2 regions of the Mesorhizobium sp. M7A.F.Ca.CA.001.10.2.1 genome follow, and region 1 is predicted to be linked to the other one. Evidence: riboswitches for the same ligand, from Rfam matches in the RefSeq annotation. Region 1 holds a riboswitch; the other holds the start of a gene.
What was found. A riboswitch is a leader RNA that binds a small molecule or an ion and turns the genes downstream of it on or off. The one in region 1 is predicted to bind cobalamin.
Positions count from the first base shown of each region.

Region 2: linked by a shared signal. The riboswitch ahead of EN964_RS09945 (aromatic ring-hydroxylating dioxygenase subunit alpha) and the one ahead of bluB (5,6-dimethylbenzimidazole synthase) in region 1 are both predicted to bind cobalamin.

Region 1 is NZ_RZQY01000272.1:568-7,330, forward strand. Features, by position in the region: gene EN964_RS18210 (GNAT family N-acetyltransferase) at 1-21, shown strand, start outside; gene EN964_RS18215 (MFS transporter) at 60-1,283, opposite strand; gene EN964_RS18220 (TetR/AcrR family transcriptional regulator) at 1,405-2,013, shown strand; partial or broken gene EN964_RS18225 (hypothetical protein) at 2,301-3,283, shown strand; partial or broken gene bluB (5,6-dimethylbenzimidazole synthase) at 3,406-4,080, opposite strand; cobalamin riboswitch at 4,083-4,263, opposite strand; gene EN964_RS18235 (histone deacetylase family protein) at 4,385-5,311, shown strand; gene EN964_RS18240 (exodeoxyribonuclease VII small subunit) at 5,315-5,566, shown strand; gene EN964_RS18245 (DUF2277 domain-containing protein) at 5,677-5,943, shown strand; gene EN964_RS18250 (pirin family protein) at 5,983-6,763, shown strand, end outside.
Region 2 is NZ_RZQY01000107.1:312-10,434, reverse strand. Features, by position in the region: gene EN964_RS09970 (alpha-glucosidase family protein) at 1-1,235, shown strand, start outside; gene EN964_RS09965 (ABC transporter ATP-binding protein) at 1,260-2,372, shown strand; gene EN964_RS09960 (DUF680 domain-containing protein) at 2,449-2,685, opposite strand; gene EN964_RS09955 (DUF680 domain-containing protein) at 2,753-2,953, opposite strand; gene EN964_RS09950 (DUF680 domain-containing protein) at 3,040-3,237, opposite strand; cobalamin riboswitch at 3,747-3,949, shown strand; gene EN964_RS09945 (aromatic ring-hydroxylating dioxygenase subunit alpha) at 4,062-5,309, shown strand; gene EN964_RS09940 (hybrid-cluster NAD(P)-dependent oxidoreductase) at 5,335-6,435, shown strand; gene EN964_RS09935 (PqqD family protein) at 6,565-6,996, shown strand; gene EN964_RS09930 (serine kinase) at 7,046-8,095, shown strand; gene EN964_RS09925 (glycosyltransferase family A protein) at 8,092-8,844, shown strand; gene EN964_RS09920 (glycosyltransferase) at 8,900-9,652, shown strand; gene EN964_RS09915 (glycosyltransferase family A protein) at 9,652-10,123, shown strand, end outside.

The DNA.
Region 1 (6,763 bases):
ATTTCAGGCCCGGCCGCCTAGAGCGGCGCGCCCGGTCCTAAAGCCCGGACGCGCCGGAACTATTCCGCGGCAATCGCGGCTGCTTCGCATCCGTCCATCTCGCACTCAGTCGTGGCAAGGCTGCGTTGGCCGAGCAGCACCGTGGCCAGTGCGATCGTGCCTGAAGCCACCGACACCCAGAACCCGCTCTTGGCGCCGAACGCATCCACCATCGCGCCGGCCGCGAACGAGCCCAGCGCCATGCCGATGCCGATGCCGGTCATGACCCAGGTGATGCCTTCGGTCAGCATCGCTTCCGGCACATGCCGCTCGATCAGGCCGAACGCGGTGATGAAGGTCGGCGAGATCGCCACACCGCTGATGAACACGGTCAGCGCCAGCAGTGGCACGGTGTCGGCGGTGAGCGGCAACAGCGTGCCGAGCGCGACGAGGGCGACTGCGATGGCCAGCTGGCGTTTCAGCGGCGCCTTCAGGCTGAGCGCGCCGACGATGATGCCGAGCACGAACGATCCCAGCGCATAAACGCCGATGACGAGGCTGGCGGCGCCCGGTTGGCCAAGCTCCTTGGTGATCGCCACGGTGGTCACTTCCGTCGTCGCGAAGGTTGCGCCGATGAAGATCAGGGCGAGGGTGATGATCTGAACCGGCCGCAGGCGGATCGCCGAGCCGCTTGAGTTATGGTCGACCGGCCGCACCCGGGGCTCGGTCGAGCGTTGCAGGATGAAGGCCGCTGATCCGAATGCGAGAAATAATGTGCTCACCAGAACGCCGGCTTCCGGGAACAGGGCGGCACTCAGGCCGACCGATAGCGATGCCCCGGCGATATAGACCAGTTCATCGGCCACGGACTCGAAGGCGAATGCGGTGTTCATCTGCGGCCGCCCCCGGAAAATCTCCGTCCAGCGCGCGCGCACCATCGCCGGTATGCTTGGCATGGCGGCGGCCAGCAGTGCCGATACGAACAGAGTCCAAACCGGCCAGTCCTGGTTGGCCGCCGCTATCAGGACCGCGAAAGCCAGCACCGCGATGATGGTGGTGGGCACCACGATTCGTGTCTGGCCCAGGCGGTCCACCAGTCTCGATATCTGCGGCGCGACGAAGGCGTTGGCCAGCGCGTATGTCGCCGAGACGGCTCCGGCCAGCCAGTATTCGCCACGCGTCTGCGACAGCATCGCCACGATGCCGATGGGCGCCATGGCGATCGGCAGGCGCGCCATGAAGCCGGCGGCCGCAAAGCCCTTGGCTCCCGGGGCACGAAAGATTTCCGCGTAGGGATTTTGCATCGGTTGGTTCCTCGACAAAGGACGATTGGACAATTACATACGGAGCGTATGATCATTAAATAGACCATACGTCGCGTATGTCAATTGGCATACGTTGCGTATGTGAATAGGGCCAGAAGCCATGCACAGACCCCGCAAGGAGATGATCGCCGAGACGCGCGCCAAGCTGATCGCGGCGGCCCGTCATGCCTTCGGCACAACAGGCTATGCGGAAGCCTCGATGGATGATTTCACCGCTTCGGCCGGGCTGACGCGCGGCGCGCTCTATCATCATTTCGGCGACAAAAAGGGGCTGCTGCAGGCGGTCATAGCCCAGATTGACGGCGAGATGGCGGCGCGCATCAATGAGGTCGCGTCGAGAGCGCCGACCCGTTGGCAGCATTTCGTCGACGAGTGCTCGACCTATATCGAGATGGCGCTGGAGCCGGAAATCCAGCGCATCATGTTCCGGGATGGCCCGGCCGTGCTGGGGGATCCAGCGCAATGGCCGAATTGCAGTGCGTGCATCGCTTCAATGACCGACCATCTGACCGCGCTGCAGGAGGAGGGGGTCGTTGTCTCCAGCCTCGACCCCGAGACGGCCTCGCGACTGATCAACGGAGCGAGCAGCCAGGCAGCGCAACGGATCGCCAATTCGAGCGACCCCGAAGCGACGTCGAAGAAGGTGGTGACGGCGTTCAAGCAACTGCTCGAAGGCCTGCTCAAGAAGCCGGACCCGCAGTCGAATTGAAGTTCCCACCGGAGCTTTCGTGCCGGCAGCTGTTCCCGATAGGAATTTTTTCTTGACTCGGTGACCTCAGCTAAGGTACATATTCGTCCATGGTGCTGATTTGCGCCAGTGACCCGCCGCACAGGCGGGTTTTTCGTTTGATGCTCCGTCAGCCTACGCGCCGGCGAAGGCTCCGAAGAAACCCGTTAGCCCGAATTCGTTGCCCTTTGGCGTCAGGGCCGGCAATTGACAATCGCCGGGTTGAGTCCATCCTCTTCCACCATCTCTGAGGCGGAGATTCGGGGCACATGTGGGATTTTGAGATCGGCCGGTCGGTGTCCATCATGATGCGGACCTGGCCGTTCATCGTCTTTCGCATGATCGTCTATTTCGGCATCACGCTGGCCTACATTATGGCGACGGGCACCGGCGCCTCGGTCGGCTATGGCGTCGGCCATATCTCCACTGATCCCGACGGGCCCATGTCCTTTGCCCTGTGGGGCGGCGTGGTCGGGTTTGGCCTCGTCTCGATCGCTGTGTATTGGATCCGCGAATACATCCTCTATGTCGTCAAGGCCGGCCACATCGCCGTCATGGTTCATCTGATCGACGGCCGCGACATTCCCGGCGTCAGGACCAGATCGCCTATGCCAGGGATATCGTGACCCAGCGTTTCGCCGAGGCCAACATCCTTTTCGTCGTCGACCAACTCGTCAAGGGCGCCATCCGCGCCATCACCGGCCTGCTCGGCGGCATCGCCGCCTTCCTGCCGATACCGGGCCTGAGCGGCCTGGTCTCCTTCATCAACACGGTGATCCGCCTGTCGCTGACCTATGTCGACGAGATCATCCTCGGCTACAACATCCGCATCAATTCAGCCTCGCCCTTCGAGACGGCGCGCCAGGGCGTCGTGCTCTATGCCCAGAACGGCAAGGTCATGGTCAAGAACGCCGTCTGGCTGGCGGTCATCATGTGGGGCGTGTCGTTCATCATCTTTCTGATGATGCTGGCGCCTGCCGGCGCGATTCTGTTCCTGATGCCTGGCCAGCTCGCCGGCTGGGCTTTTGTGCTCGCCATCGTCTTCGCCTGGGCATTCAAGGCGGCATTCATTGAACCCTTCGCCATCGCCTGCCTGATGCAGGTCTATTTCAAGACCATCGCGGGCCAGGTGCCGGATCCGGCCTGGGACGCCCGGCTGGCCGAGGCGTCGTCGAAGTTCAGGGAGCTCAAGGACAAGGCGCTCGCCTCCTTCGGCGGTTCGCGCTGGGCTACGGCCGGCGCCACACCCTGATCGGCCGGGCGGGGGATGTCTGGTGAGGCAGAAACGGTGTTGAGGCGCGCCACGGTGGATTTGAGCTGTGTCTCGCCTTGCCCGGAAAAGGTCTCGCTCATGATCAGCTCCGGCAGCGGCAGCCGCCGTCCCCAGCCATGCGTTTCAAGGTCCGGTTTGGGAGCGAACTCGGAAACACGGCCGACGCAGAGATAGGCGATCGGCGTTACGTGGTCCGGAATGGCCAACAGCCGCTTTAGCGCCTGCGCTTCGATGATGCTGACCCAGCCTACACCGACGCCCTCGGCACGCGCGGCCAGCCAGAAATTCTGCACCGCGCAGACGGTGCTGTAGAGATCCATCTCCGGATTGTGCCAGCGTCCCAGCGGCGAACCCTTCGAGCGCTGCCGGTCGCAGGTGATGCAGATGTTGAGCGCGCTTTCGCAGATGCCTTCCAGCTTGAGCTTGCGGTAGAGTTCCTGCCGCTCTTCGTCGATCGCCGGCAGTTCCTGCTCGCGCGCGGCCAGGAACAGGTCGCGCACCTCCGCCCGTCGCTCGATGTCACGAATGACAATGAAATTCCATGGCTGCATGAAGCCGACCGATGGCGCGTGATGGGCAGCAAGCAGCAGCCGCGCCAGCACGTCGTCATCGATCGCGGTGGGCAGGAAATGGCTGCGCACGTCGCGCCGTGTGAACATGGCGCGATAGACCGCATCGCGCGCACTCTGGTCAAATCCGTCGCCAACAGCAGCGGTCAGGTGTTCCGGCATCGCTTGTCCCCTTGCGATTGCAATTGATATCATCCGCCTGACCATGCGGATGACGATGCCTGCCAGGCCGGTCTTCTGGCTCGGGATCAACCCGCGTCCGGTGCCTTCCCGTCATCGACAGTGGCATTTACCGGCGCGGTCCCCCTCACAGCGTTGGGCACGCCACGGAATTCAACCGTGTTCCCGATTCTCCCGCTTGCGGCGGGCACCAGGCAGTACCAAAAACCTTACGCCGAAGTGCTGAGGACGCCAATGCTTGCAGCGACGCGAATGGACGCAGTCGCGATTTTCCCCAGTCATCGGCCGCCCGTGCATGGCCTTTGTCGATCCGGGTCACTAGATTAGGACGATGACCACCCGTCTCTACACCCATCCGATCTTCCTCGAGCATCTCACGCCGCCCGGACATCCCGAGCGGCCCGACCGCTTGCGTGCCATCGAGCGCGTGCTCGATGAGGAAGCCTTTGCCGGGCTCGATCGTATCCAGGCGCCGGAAGGCGACGAGGCCACCATCCTCTACGCGCATCCCGCCGATTTCGTCGCCCGCGTGCGCGCCGCCATTCCCGACGAGGGGATTGCCCGCATCGATGCCGACACCACTGCCAGTCCGAAGAGCTGGCAAGCGGCGATCACCGCGATCGGCGCCGCCAACGCCGCCGTCGATGACGTCTTTTCGGGCCGCGCCGACAACGTCTTCGTCGCCGCCCGGCCGCCCGGCCATCATGCCGAAAAGACCACGGCCATGGGCTTCTGCCTGTTCAACACGGCGGCGATCGCGGCGCGTTATGCGCAGAAGAAACACGGTGTCGAACGCGTTGCCATCGTCGACTGGGACGTGCATCACGGCAATGGCACGCAGGACATTTTCTGGGACGATCCGTCGGTGCTCTATTGCTCGACACACCAGATGCCGCTTTATCCCGGCACCGGAGCGAAGAACGAAACGGGCGCCGGCAACATCGTCAACGCGCCGCTGGCGCCGCAGACTGGCAGCGAGGTGTTTCGCGATGCCTTCCTGTCGCGCGTCCTGCCCGCGCTCGACAATTTCGCGCCCGACCTGATTATCATTTCGGCGGGGTTCGACGCGCACCACCGCGATCCGCTGGCCGAGATCAATCTGACCGAGGATGATTTCGATTGGGCGACCGGCCAACTGATGCAGCGCGCGGCACGCCACAGCGGCAACCGGCTCGTCAGCCTGCTCGAGGGCGGCTACGATCTGCAGGGATTGGCATTTTCGGTCGCCGCCCATGTCGGGCGACTGATGAAAGGATGAATGATGGCCGATGAGACCAACGAAGACGTCAAGGCGATGAGCTTCGAGCAGGCACTCGATGCGCTGGAGAAGATCGTCGATGATCTGGAGCGTGGCGACGTGCCGCTCGACCAGTCGATCAAGATCTATGAACGTGGCGAGGCGCTGAAGGCGCATTGCGACCGGCTGCTGAAGGCCGCCGAGGACAAGGTCGAGAAGATCAGGCTGTCGCGCGACGGCAAGCCGGTCGGAACGGAGCCGCTCGACGCGGATTGAGGCCCGGTCCGAACATAGGCTCGCCTCACCGGTTTTTGGACATGATCATGATCGAGGATATAACTCGTCCCGATTGAAACAGCTCAAGGACAAGAGGAGATACGGAAGCGATGTGCAGAAACATCAAGACCCTGTTCAATTTTGATCCGCCGGCAACCCCTGACGAGGTGCGCGACGCGGCTCTTCAGTTCGTCCGCAAGCTGAGCGGAACGACGCGACCCTCGAAGCAGAACCAGCACGCCTTCGACCATGCCGTCGAAGCCATCGCGGCCTCGGCGCGCGAACTGCTCGATTCCCTGGAAACCCATCAGCATCCGCGTAATCGCGAAGAGGTGGCGGCCAAGCTGCGGGCAAAGGCGGCGATCCGCTTTGCCTGACGCGGCCAGGCGGCCTTCGACGGCCGACAAGGAGAGTCCATGAGCTTCTTCCCCGGGAAAGACCCTGAGGCAGGCGACGCCTTTGCCAGCGACCAGATCGAATTGATGGTCATTCCGAACGCCAAGGACATCGGCGGTTTTCAGGTGCGCCGTGCCCTGCCGACGGCAAAAAGGCGGCTGGTCGGGCCGTTCATCTTCTTCGACCGCATGGGTCCTGCCATCCTGCGGGCCGGCCAGGCGCTCGACGTCCGTCCGCATCCGCATATCGGCCTGTCGACGGTCACCTATCTGTTCGACGGCAAGATCCGGCACCGCGATTCACTCGGCACCGAAATGGTCATTCAGCCCGGCGACGTGAATTTGATGACCGCTGGCCGCGGCATCGTCCATTCGGAGCGTACGCCGGAGGAACTGCGTGGCGCGCCGATGTCGGTATCCGGTCTGCAGACATGGCTGGCGCTGCCGGACGACAAGGAAGAGGTGGCACCGGTTTTCGAGAACACAGGAGCGCTCAGGCTTCCCGAGATCGATGCCGAAGGCGTCAACGGGCGCCTCATCATCGGCGATTTCCAGGGGTTGCGGTCGCCGGTCAGGGCCGACTCGGAGACGCTCTACGCCGACCTGCGCCTGGCGCCCGGCGCCAGCGTGAAAATCCCGGCCGATGCGGAAGAACGCGCCATTTACACGCTGGAGGGCGAGGTCTCGATTTCGGGCGATGTGTTCCCAGCCGAACGGCTGCTGGTGTTCCGTCCCGGTGACGAGATCGTCGTGTCGTCGCTGACCGGCGCGCATTTCATGCTGTTCGGCGGCGCCTCTCTTG
Region 2 (10,123 bases), on a different contig from region 1:
ACGCCAGGCCGGACGGCACACCGCCCAACAACTGGCTGTCGATCTTCGGCGGCTCGGCGTGGCAATGGGACACCAGCCGCCAGCAATATTACATGCACAATTTCCTGGCCGAACAGCCCGACCTCAACTTTCACAACCACGAAGTCCAGGACGCATTGCTCGACGTCACCCGCTTCTGGCTGGAGCGCGGCGTCGACGGTTTCCGGCTCGATACCATCAATTTCTACTTCCACAGCCAGGGCCTGGAAAACAATCCGCCGCTGCCGCCGGAAGAGCGCAACGACCAGACCGCGCCGGCGGTCAACCCCTACAACTACCAGGACCATCTCTACGACAAGAGCCGGCCCGAGAACCTCGGCTTCCTCGAACGGTTCCGTGCCCTGCTCGATGAGTATCCGGCAACCGCAGCGGTCGGCGAGGTCGGCGATTCGCAGCGCGGGCTTGAAGTGGTTGCCGCCTACACCGCAGGCGGCAAGCGCGTGCACATGTGCTACTCCTTCGATTTCCTGGCGCCGGAAAAGATCAGCGCGGGCAAGGTCCGCTCGGTGCTGGAATCCTTCGGCAAAGTCGCCAGCGACGGCTGGTCGTGCTGGGCCTTCTCCAACCACGACGTGATGCGCCCGGCCTCGCGCTGGGCCGCCAATGAGGCCGACCCGACCGCCTACCTCAAGGTCATCTCGGCGCTGCTGATGTCGTTGCGCGGTTCGGTCTGCATCTACCAGGGCGAGGAGCTTGGGCTCGGTGAGGCAGAGCTGCGGTTCGAGGATCTGCAGGATCCCTACGGCATCCGCTTCTGGCCGGAATTCAAGGGCCGCGACGGCTGCCGCACGCCAATGGTGTGGGATGGCAGCGCCAAGAATGGCGGCTTCTCCCAGGCAAAGCCCTGGCTGCCGGTGCCGGCCAAGCATCTGGCGCAAGCGGTCAATGTCCAGCAGGGCGACGAGGCTTCGCTGCTCGAGCACTACCGGCGCTTTCTCACCTTCCGGCGTGCCCATCCGGCGCTCGCCAAGGGCGACATCACCTTCATCGAAAGTGAGGGCGACACCGTCGCCTTCACGCGCCGCGCAGGCAACGAGCAGATCGTCTGCGTCTTCAATCTGGGAGCCGGGCCGGCCAAGGTTGACCTTGGCGGCCGATCGCTGCAACCTCTGCCCGGGCACGGATTTTCGGGGCAGGCGAACAGCGGTTCCATCGAGCTTGGCGGCTACGGCGCCTGGTTCGGGCGTCTCGACTGAATTCCAATCACTGGAGGAAACCAAATGGCCGATGTCACGCTAAGACAAGTGAAGAAGTCCTACGGCAATCTGAACATTCTCCACGGCATCGACCTCGATATTAAATCGGGCGAGTTCATCGTCTTCGTCGGCCCGTCGGGCTGCGGCAAGTCGACATTGCTGAGATCGATCGCCGGGCTCGAGGAAATCACCTCCGGCGAGCTCAGAATAGCCGGCGAAGTGGTGAACGACGTGCCGCCGTCGAAACGGGGCATCGCCATGGTGTTCCAGTCCTACGCGCTCTACCCGCACATGACCGTCTACGACAACATGGCGTTCTCGATGAAGATCGGCAAAGAGAACAAGGCCGAGATCGACCGCCGCGTGCGTCAGGCCGCCGAGATCCTGCAGCTGACCAAATATCTCGACCGCCTGCCCAAGGCGATGTCGGGCGGCCAGCGCCAGCGCGTCGCCATCGGCCGGGCCATCGTGCGCAATCCGAAGGTGTTCCTGTTCGACGAGCCGCTTTCGAACCTTGATGCGGCGCTGCGAGTCGCCACCCGCATCGAAATCGCCAAGCTCAAGGAATCGATGCCCAACACGACCATGATCTACGTCACCCACGACCAGGTCGAGGCAATGACGCTCGCCGACCGCATCGTGGTGCTCAAGGACGGCCATATCGAGCAGGTCGGCACGCCGATGGACCTCTACAAGAAGCCCGGCAATCTGTTCGTTGCGCAATTCATCGGCTCGCCGGCCATGAATATCCTGCCCGCAACCATCGACAAATCAGGCAATCCGACCGTCGTCAGCCATGTCGGCGGACGCAAGGCAACCGTGCCGATCGCGACGCCGGCTTCGGCAAAGGGCGCTGCGGTGAGTTTTGGCGTGCGGCCGGAGGACCTGATCATCGCCAGCGGCGCGGACTATCTGTTCGAGGGGACGGTCGACTATGTCGAGCAGCTCGGCGAGGTGCAGCTGGTCTATGTCGACATCGGTCGCGCCGACCTGCCGCTGGTGACCAAGCTGCCCGGCAATGTCGAGGTCAAGCGCGGTTCGACATTGCGGCTGAGCGCCAATGGCGAGGACCTGCATCTCTTCGACGCTGACGGACGGTCGTTTGCCCTTCATGAGGCTGAAGCGAAGGCGGCCTGAGGCAGAACCGCGTCTTGGACAAAAAAGAGCAGCGGGCCAGGCCCGCCGCTCTTTTTTTGAAGATCAGCTTCGACTGTTAACGGCCGAAGAGATTCCGGTCGCTGCCCTGAGGAGCGGACTTCTCTACGTCGCCCGACGAATTGAGCAGCTTCTCGACGAGGCCACCGCTGTTGCGGACCGAGCTCGTATGCGCGCTGTCAACCGAAGTAACCGCAGGCTGGTTGGCGCCGTTGGAGCCAAAGTTGTCGCTGCCGGCGAAAGCACTGCCGGTGATGGCCAGAACGGCGGCGGCAGCAATAAGGATCTTGTTCATTTTAGTCTCCTGAATTCTGGATTTCGCCAGACGGCAGGCACAGCTGCCGTCGCTTGCGAAATTGGTTTTAGCGACCGAAGAGGTTACGATCGCTGCCCTGAGCGGGTGTCTGGGCAGCCGGTTCCGAGGTCTTGGTGGAAGCCGTGTACGACTGGTCCACAGCGGCGGCAGGCTGGTTGGCGCCGTTCGAACCGTAGTTGTCGCTGCCCGCGAAAGCGCTGCCGGTGATGGCCAGAACGGCGGCGGCAGCAATGAGGATCTTGTTCATCTTAAATACTCCTGAATGTCTGAATTTCGAATGTCTGAATTTCGCCAGGGCAGCGGGCGAGCCCGCCGTCGACTGGGAATCGGCTGTTAGTTGTTGCCGAAGAGGTTGTGGTCAGCACCCTGGGCAGGCGCCTGAGCAGCCGGTTCCGACTTCTTGGTCGAAGCGGTGTACGAGCTGTCGACAGCAGTGGCTGCCGCGGCGTTCGAACCGTAGTGGTCGCTACCAGCGAAGGCGCTGCCGGAAATGGCCAGAAGGGCTGCGGCAGTGAGAATGATCTTTTTCATTTTTGTACTCCAGTATCGTCTTTTTCCGTCCGTCTAGCGGCGTGTCTTGGAAATGAAATCGCGTCGTTCGGACAGCCCCGATGTGGGAGGGCAACCCCGCCTTTTCCAATCACGAAGTTGTTCCGTGTGGACCATGAATCCACACCTTGAAATTGTGCCAGGGGAATCTAGAGATACATTTTTCCTCTCTATATCAGCATGTTAAGTTTAACCATCCGATGGATCACTGACTGTTTCAAAGGCCCGGCGTTCACACCGTCCTGCACGCACCGTCAACAGAAACGAACCGTTCGGTTCGATTTTAGGTCAAGCTAATAGTCACTTTTCGAAACCGTTAACCTTTTTTGACCCCCGCCAAGGGTCGGACTCGGGAAGATCGCAGCCGGCAAATGGCCGCCCGGGAGGCGGGATTTCGGCCCGCGACGATCTGCGGTGACGTTTCGCATGCCGTGTCGCGCCGCATGGATACGATGTCGTTTTCATGCCGACGGCGCGCCAGCGATCGTGGTTAGATCATACCCATCTCAGGTGCCGCTTCGTGACGACGAGGCGGAGAATTGGGAAGCCGGTCAGAATCCGGCGCTGCCCCCGCAACGGTGGTGGAGTTCAAGTCGCAACGGGAGACCACTGGGCAACTGCCTGGGAAGGTGTCGCGATGGTCCGCAAGGACAACTCCAGAGCCCGGAAACCAGCCCGAGATTTTTAGACTCGACTGATCGCGGTGGGCGGTCAAGAGGTGGATAGCGCTTCCGGCACCTAGCCGGCCTGCGTTTCAATCCTTCCTCCATCACCACCAGTTCAGTCCTTAGAAACGAGGACAGGACATGGATACCCGCAACGACATGCTGAGGCTCCTGAAGGGGCGCCGGCAAGGCTTTTCGCTGGAGCAGCCCTTCTACACCGATCCAGACTACTTCAAGCTCGACATGGAGCTGATCTGGTATCGCGACTGGCTGTTCATCGGCCATGATTGCGAACTGCCGAAGCCGGGCAGCTACATCACCGTGCAGATCGGCGACTATCCGGTCGTCCTTGTCCGCGACCAGCAAGGCAAGATCAACGCCTTCCACAATTCCTGCCGCCATCGCGGCAGCCGCGTGTGCAACGCGGAAAAGGGTACGGCGGCAAAGCTCGTCTGCCCCTATCATCAGTGGACCTATGAGCTGGACGGCCGCCTGCTGTTTGCCCGCCAGATGGCCGACGGTTTCGACAAGAGTGATTTCGGCCTGAAGCCGGTCGCCTGCGAGAGCGTCGGCGGCTACATCTTCATCTGCCTGGCCAAGGAGCCGGCGGATTTCGCGCCGATGCGGGCGATGATCGAACCTTATCTTTTGCCGCACCGTTTGCGTGAGGCAAAGATCGCCTTTGAGAGCACGATCATCGAGAAGGGCAACTGGAAGCTGGTCTGGGAAAACAACCGCGAGTGCTACCACTGCGTCGCCAATCACCCTGAGCTGTGCAAGACCTTCCCCGAGGCGCCGACCGTGACCGGCGTCAACGGCGCCGACAGCGACCCCGAGATGGTCGCGCACTGGGCCAGATGCGAGGCATCAGGCTTGCCGAGCAAATTCCGCATCGATCCGGCAGGGCAGTACCGCGCCACCCGCGCGCCGCTGCTGCGCGATGCCGTCAGCTACACCATGACGGGAAAACGGGCGGTGAAGAAGAACCTGTCCGACAGCGTTTCAACCGACCGCATCGGCTCCTTGCTGCTTTATCATTATCCGACAACCTGGAACCATATCCTCGGCGACCATGCCGTCACCTTCCGCGTGCTGCCGATCAGTGCCACGGAAACCGCGGTGACGACGAAATGGCTCGTCCACAAGGATGCGGTCGAAGGCGTCGACTACGACCTCGCTGAGCTCACCCATGTCTGGACCGAGACCAACGACCAGGACCGCCGCATCGTCGAGGAAAACGCCTTCGGCATCCTGTCGCCGGCCTACGAACCAGGCCCCTATTCGGAGCTGCATGAGGGCGGCGTGATCCAGTTCGTCGAGTGGTACACGTCGTTCATCGGGCCGCGCCTTGCCGAAGGCGGCCGGCCGGCCCTGCGCAGCGTCGCCTAGCCCAGGGGACAAGAGGATGAATGCGATGACGGACCTTGGCCTCTATCGCCATCTCGACCAGATGACGCCCTGGAACGACCGGCTGCAGGTGCTGGAAGTGATCGGCGTCAGCGACGAAGCGCCGGACGTGAAGACCTTCACCTTCCGCTCCGACAACCAGACCTGGTTCCGCTACAAGCCGGGCCAGTTCGTGACGCTGGAACTGCCGACATTGGACGGGCCGCTGATGCGCACCTACACGCTGTCGTCCTCGCCGTCGCGGCCATTCTCGATCGCGGTGACGGTCAAGGCGCAGGCGGGCAGCACCGGCACGCGCTGGATGTTCGACCATCTGACGCCGGGCTCGCACGTCAAGGCCTATGGGCCGACCGGTGATTTTTCGCTGCATAGCCACCCGGCGGCCAAATATCTGTTCATTTCGGCGGGCTCCGGCGTGACGCCGATGATGTCGATGCTGCGCTGGTTGAACGACTGTGCGCCATGGACAGATGTCGGCTTCGTCAACTGTGCGCGCCGCCCGGAAGAGATCATTTTCCGCAAGGAACTCGAGCTGCTCGGCAGCCGCATGCCCGGCCTGTCGCTCGGCTTCATGATCGAGGAGCGGTCGAGCCGCGAGGGCTGGTTCGGCCATATGGGCCGCATCGACGCGATCCGGCTGCCATTGCTGGCGCCCGATTTCCGCGAGCGCGAGATTTTCTGCTGCGGCCCCGATCCCTTCATGCGCGCCGTGCGCGGCATGCTGGACGCCGCCGGCTTCGACATGGCGAAATACCATCAGGAAAGCTTTGCTGCGCCTGCCGTGGAGGAAATCCCGGCGCCGTTCTCGCCGCCGGCGGAGGACGGCGCTGCTGCTGCCGTCGAGGCCGTGACACCGATCCGGTTTTCGCTTTCCGATGTCGATGCCGAATGCGTCGCCGGCCAGACCGTGCTGCAGACGGCACGCGCCTCTGGGGTGCGGATTCCCGCCGCCTGCGAGTTCGGCCTGTGCGGCACCTGCAAGGTGAGGAAGGTCGCGGGCGATGTCGAGATGAGTCACAATGGCGGCATCCTCGATCACGAAATCGAGGACGGCTTTATCCTCGCCTGTTGCTCGAAGCCGCTTTCTGCGCTTGAAATCGAAGCGTGACCGGCTGCGCTCGCCCCCGAGCCTGCGCCATCTTGCCAAAAACCCTGCAAATGGTTAGACGCCTGCAACGGTGGGGTTGACCGTAGGCCCGAAGATCATCTCCGCGGCCTGCTCGGCGGGGGAGCAAACATGCGACAATCCGGCATCTATGCCATTGCCAGCAAGGATATCGTCTTTGAATCCTTCGACGGCGAAGCCGTCGTTCTTGACCTGACCACGGGTAAATATTTCGGCTTCTCTGATTCAGGCAGCAGACTTTGGGATGCACTGTCGTCCGGCGTGCCTGCCTCCGAACTGGTCGGCGCCGCGACCGGCATTGGCGCCCTCGATGCCGCCGCGATTGACGGCTTTGTTTCACAATTGCTCGAATTCGGTTTGCTGGCGGCCGTAACCGATGGCGTGGCAAGACCGGCTCCAAGCGAATTGCTGGCTCAGCTCGCCGCTGCCAGAGAGCCCCTGAAGGTCGACATCCATGACGATCTCGCCGATCTCATTGTCGTCGATCCCATCCACGAGGTCGAGGAGCCCCTCGGCTGGCCCGCGGTGAAGCAGGCCAACTGAAGCGCCCATCAGGTTCTCGTTGCCGGGCAGCTCCGGAACAGGCAGACCCATGCCGAACGTCACTCTCGAAAACTTGGTTGACTACGCACGCCATGTCCTGGCGCAAGCAGAAAGCAGCGCCGCGCATTATCCGCTGACCTGCAAGGCGAGCTTGCCGCATCTGGATCTGACCGCGCATGTCAGCGTCGGCGCATTGGCGGATGCCGTCGCTCATGGCCTTGTCACGGCTCCGGGCAACCGAACGCCTGCCGACAGCTGCCGCGTCTTCGTCGCACATCCCGGCATAGACGGCATCGCGGCACCGGTCAGTTGGGGCCAGGGGCCCTTCACGCAGCATGGCTTCGCCACCCGGCTGGCGGAGGCCGGATTGCGCGGCAACCATTTTCACGACCTGGATTTCTGGCAGTTCTATGATCCGCAACGTCGCGTTGGCGTGCAATTGATGGCTTCGGCCGATGCCTTTCCACCGTGGGAGCCGGGAGCGCCGCTGCGGGCTTTCCTGCATTGGGAATATGCGGCACGCGGCATGCGGCTGGCCCATGCGGGGACGCTCGGGACTAAGGGCAGGGGCGTGCTGCTGGCCGGCGCGGGCGGGGCCGGGAAATCCGGAACCGTCGCCGCCGGCCTCCTCAACGGACTGGACAGCGTCGGCGACGACTATGTGCTGGTCGACCTCTCCAACGGCGTGACTGCCCGCCCACTGTTTTCAACACTCAAACAGGATCCCCAGGGGTTCGTTCGGCTTGGGCTGAAGCATCGGCTGAAAGCGCATGGTCCGCTCAACTGGCAAGGCAAGCATGCTTTTCACATTGATGACATCGCGCCTCGGCCGGTGCCCGAAACTCTGGACATCATCGCGCTGCTGGTGCCACATATCGGCGGAGGCGAGGCAAGTTCGATCGTGCCGGTGTCGCGCAGGGATGCCATGATTGCCTTGGCGCCGTCGGGCATAGCGCAGATGCCGGGCGAGCGGGAGAGCGGCTTTCGCTTCTTCAGCGACCTGACCCGCCTGCTGCCGTGCTATCGTCTGTCGCTGGGGACGCAGCCACAGGAGATAGCCGGTACGATTGCGGACTTTCTCACGCGGGGCGCTTCGTGAAACTGAGCGTGATAATGCCCGTCTACAACCGTGAGCGCTATGTCGTTTCGGCATTGCGCTCGCTGGTGCGGCAGCGGGACGCCGCCGATCTCGACATCATCGTCATCGACGACGGCTCGACCGACGGCTCTGCTGAGGCCGTGCGCTCGATGATGCGCGAAAACGCCTGCATCCGACTGTTCCAGCAATCCAACATGGGCGTAGCCAGGGCGCGCAACACCGGGCTGCGGCAACTGCCGCCGGATGCGGAGTTCGTTTCGTTTCTGGATTCTGACGACATCTCGCTGGCCGGACGGTTCAAGAAGGACCTCGCGCGCTTCAGAGCAGACCCCGGACTCGAGCTGACCTACTCGCTGATGACGCTGGTCGAGCGGATTGACGATGAGCGGCTGAAACCGGCAGTCGCCAGCCGCACGATGACACTTCGGGGAATTTCGCTGAGCGCCGCCGTGTTCAGCAGAGGGCTTGTCGACCGGACGGGCGAGTTCGATGAGGATTTCGAGCAGGCTGAGGATACCGACTATCTGCTGCGCGTTTTCGAGGCGGGACCGAACTACGAATTGTTGGACGCCGTCGCGATCTACTACCGACGCCATGCCGGAAATGTCACCAAGGAACATAGCGGCAGGGTCCGCAACCACTTGCGTGCAATCCACAAGTCGATGCGGCGGCGCAAGGCCGATCCGGCACGGCGAGAGGTCCAGGGAATCTTCGAATTGAAGAGTCCCACCGATTGGCGGATGCTATGATGCTCGACACCATCAAGTCGGATCAGCCAAGCCCGGAATGCTGCCGGAGACGCCCATGAAGCTGAGCGTCATCATGCCGGTCTACAATCGCGAACAATTCGTTGGCCTCGCGCTGCGCTCGCTGCTCAGGCAGCGCGAAGACATCGATCTCGACATCATCGTCATCGACGATGGGTCGACCGATGGTTCGGCAGCCGTCGTACGGTCGTTGATCGACGAGGCCCCGTGCATTCGTCTTTTCCAGCAGAGCAATGGCGGCGTCACAAAGGCGCGCAATGCCGGGCTGAAGCAGTTGCTGCCGCAGACCGGCCTGGTGTCGTTTCTCGATTCGGACGACATCTCCCCGACAGGGCGCTTCAAGGCGGATCTCGCCTGCTTCGGAGAAGATCCTGGCCTGGACCTGACCTATTCGCGCATGACGTTGGTCGACAAGATAGATGGCGAGACGCTGGAACCGGCCGCCGACAGCCACTCCATCACCGTGCGAGGGATCCACCTGTCCGCCGGGATCTTTGCGCGAAACCTCATCGAGCGCACCGGAGGTTTCGACGAGGATTTCAAACAGGCCGAGGACACCGACTATCTTTTGCGTATCTTTGAGAGCCAGACAAAATACGTTATGCCCGATACGGTGGCTCTCTACTACAGACGTCATCCCGGCAACATGACCAAGGAAGCCGATGTGCCCTTTCGCGAGTTCATGCGCGCCATTCACAAGTCGATGAAGCGTCGCAAGGCCGACCCCAGCTTGCGCCGGGTGGAGGGGATTTTCGACTTCAAGGATCTCGCGCAGTGGCGGTTCCTTTGATGGCAGGCTACGGCGTTGTCATTCCGGCTTTCAACGCGGCCGCCACCATCGGCGCTGCCCTGAACTCCGTTCTGGCCCAGACGGCAAAGGCGGAGGCCATCGTCGTGGTCGATGACGGTTCGACCGACGATACGGCTGCGGTGATCGAAGCGATGAACCTGCCGGTGACGGTGCTGCGACAGGACAATGCCGGACCTGGCAGCGCAACGACCCGCGGCATTGCGGCACTCTCGACGCCGCTCATCGCGACGCTCGATGCCGACGATTTGTGGCTGCCGGACAAGATCGAAAAGCAGCTGGTCCATCTCGACCGTCATCCCGGGACAACGGGCGTCTTTACGCATTGGCGGACGTTTCGCGGCGACAGCCCCGATTTGCCCGATGCGACCAGTGGAGCTGGCTGGTCGCGCACGACGATGATGATCCGCCAAGAGGTGGTGCAGAGCGTCGGTCCCATCATCGACCCACCAG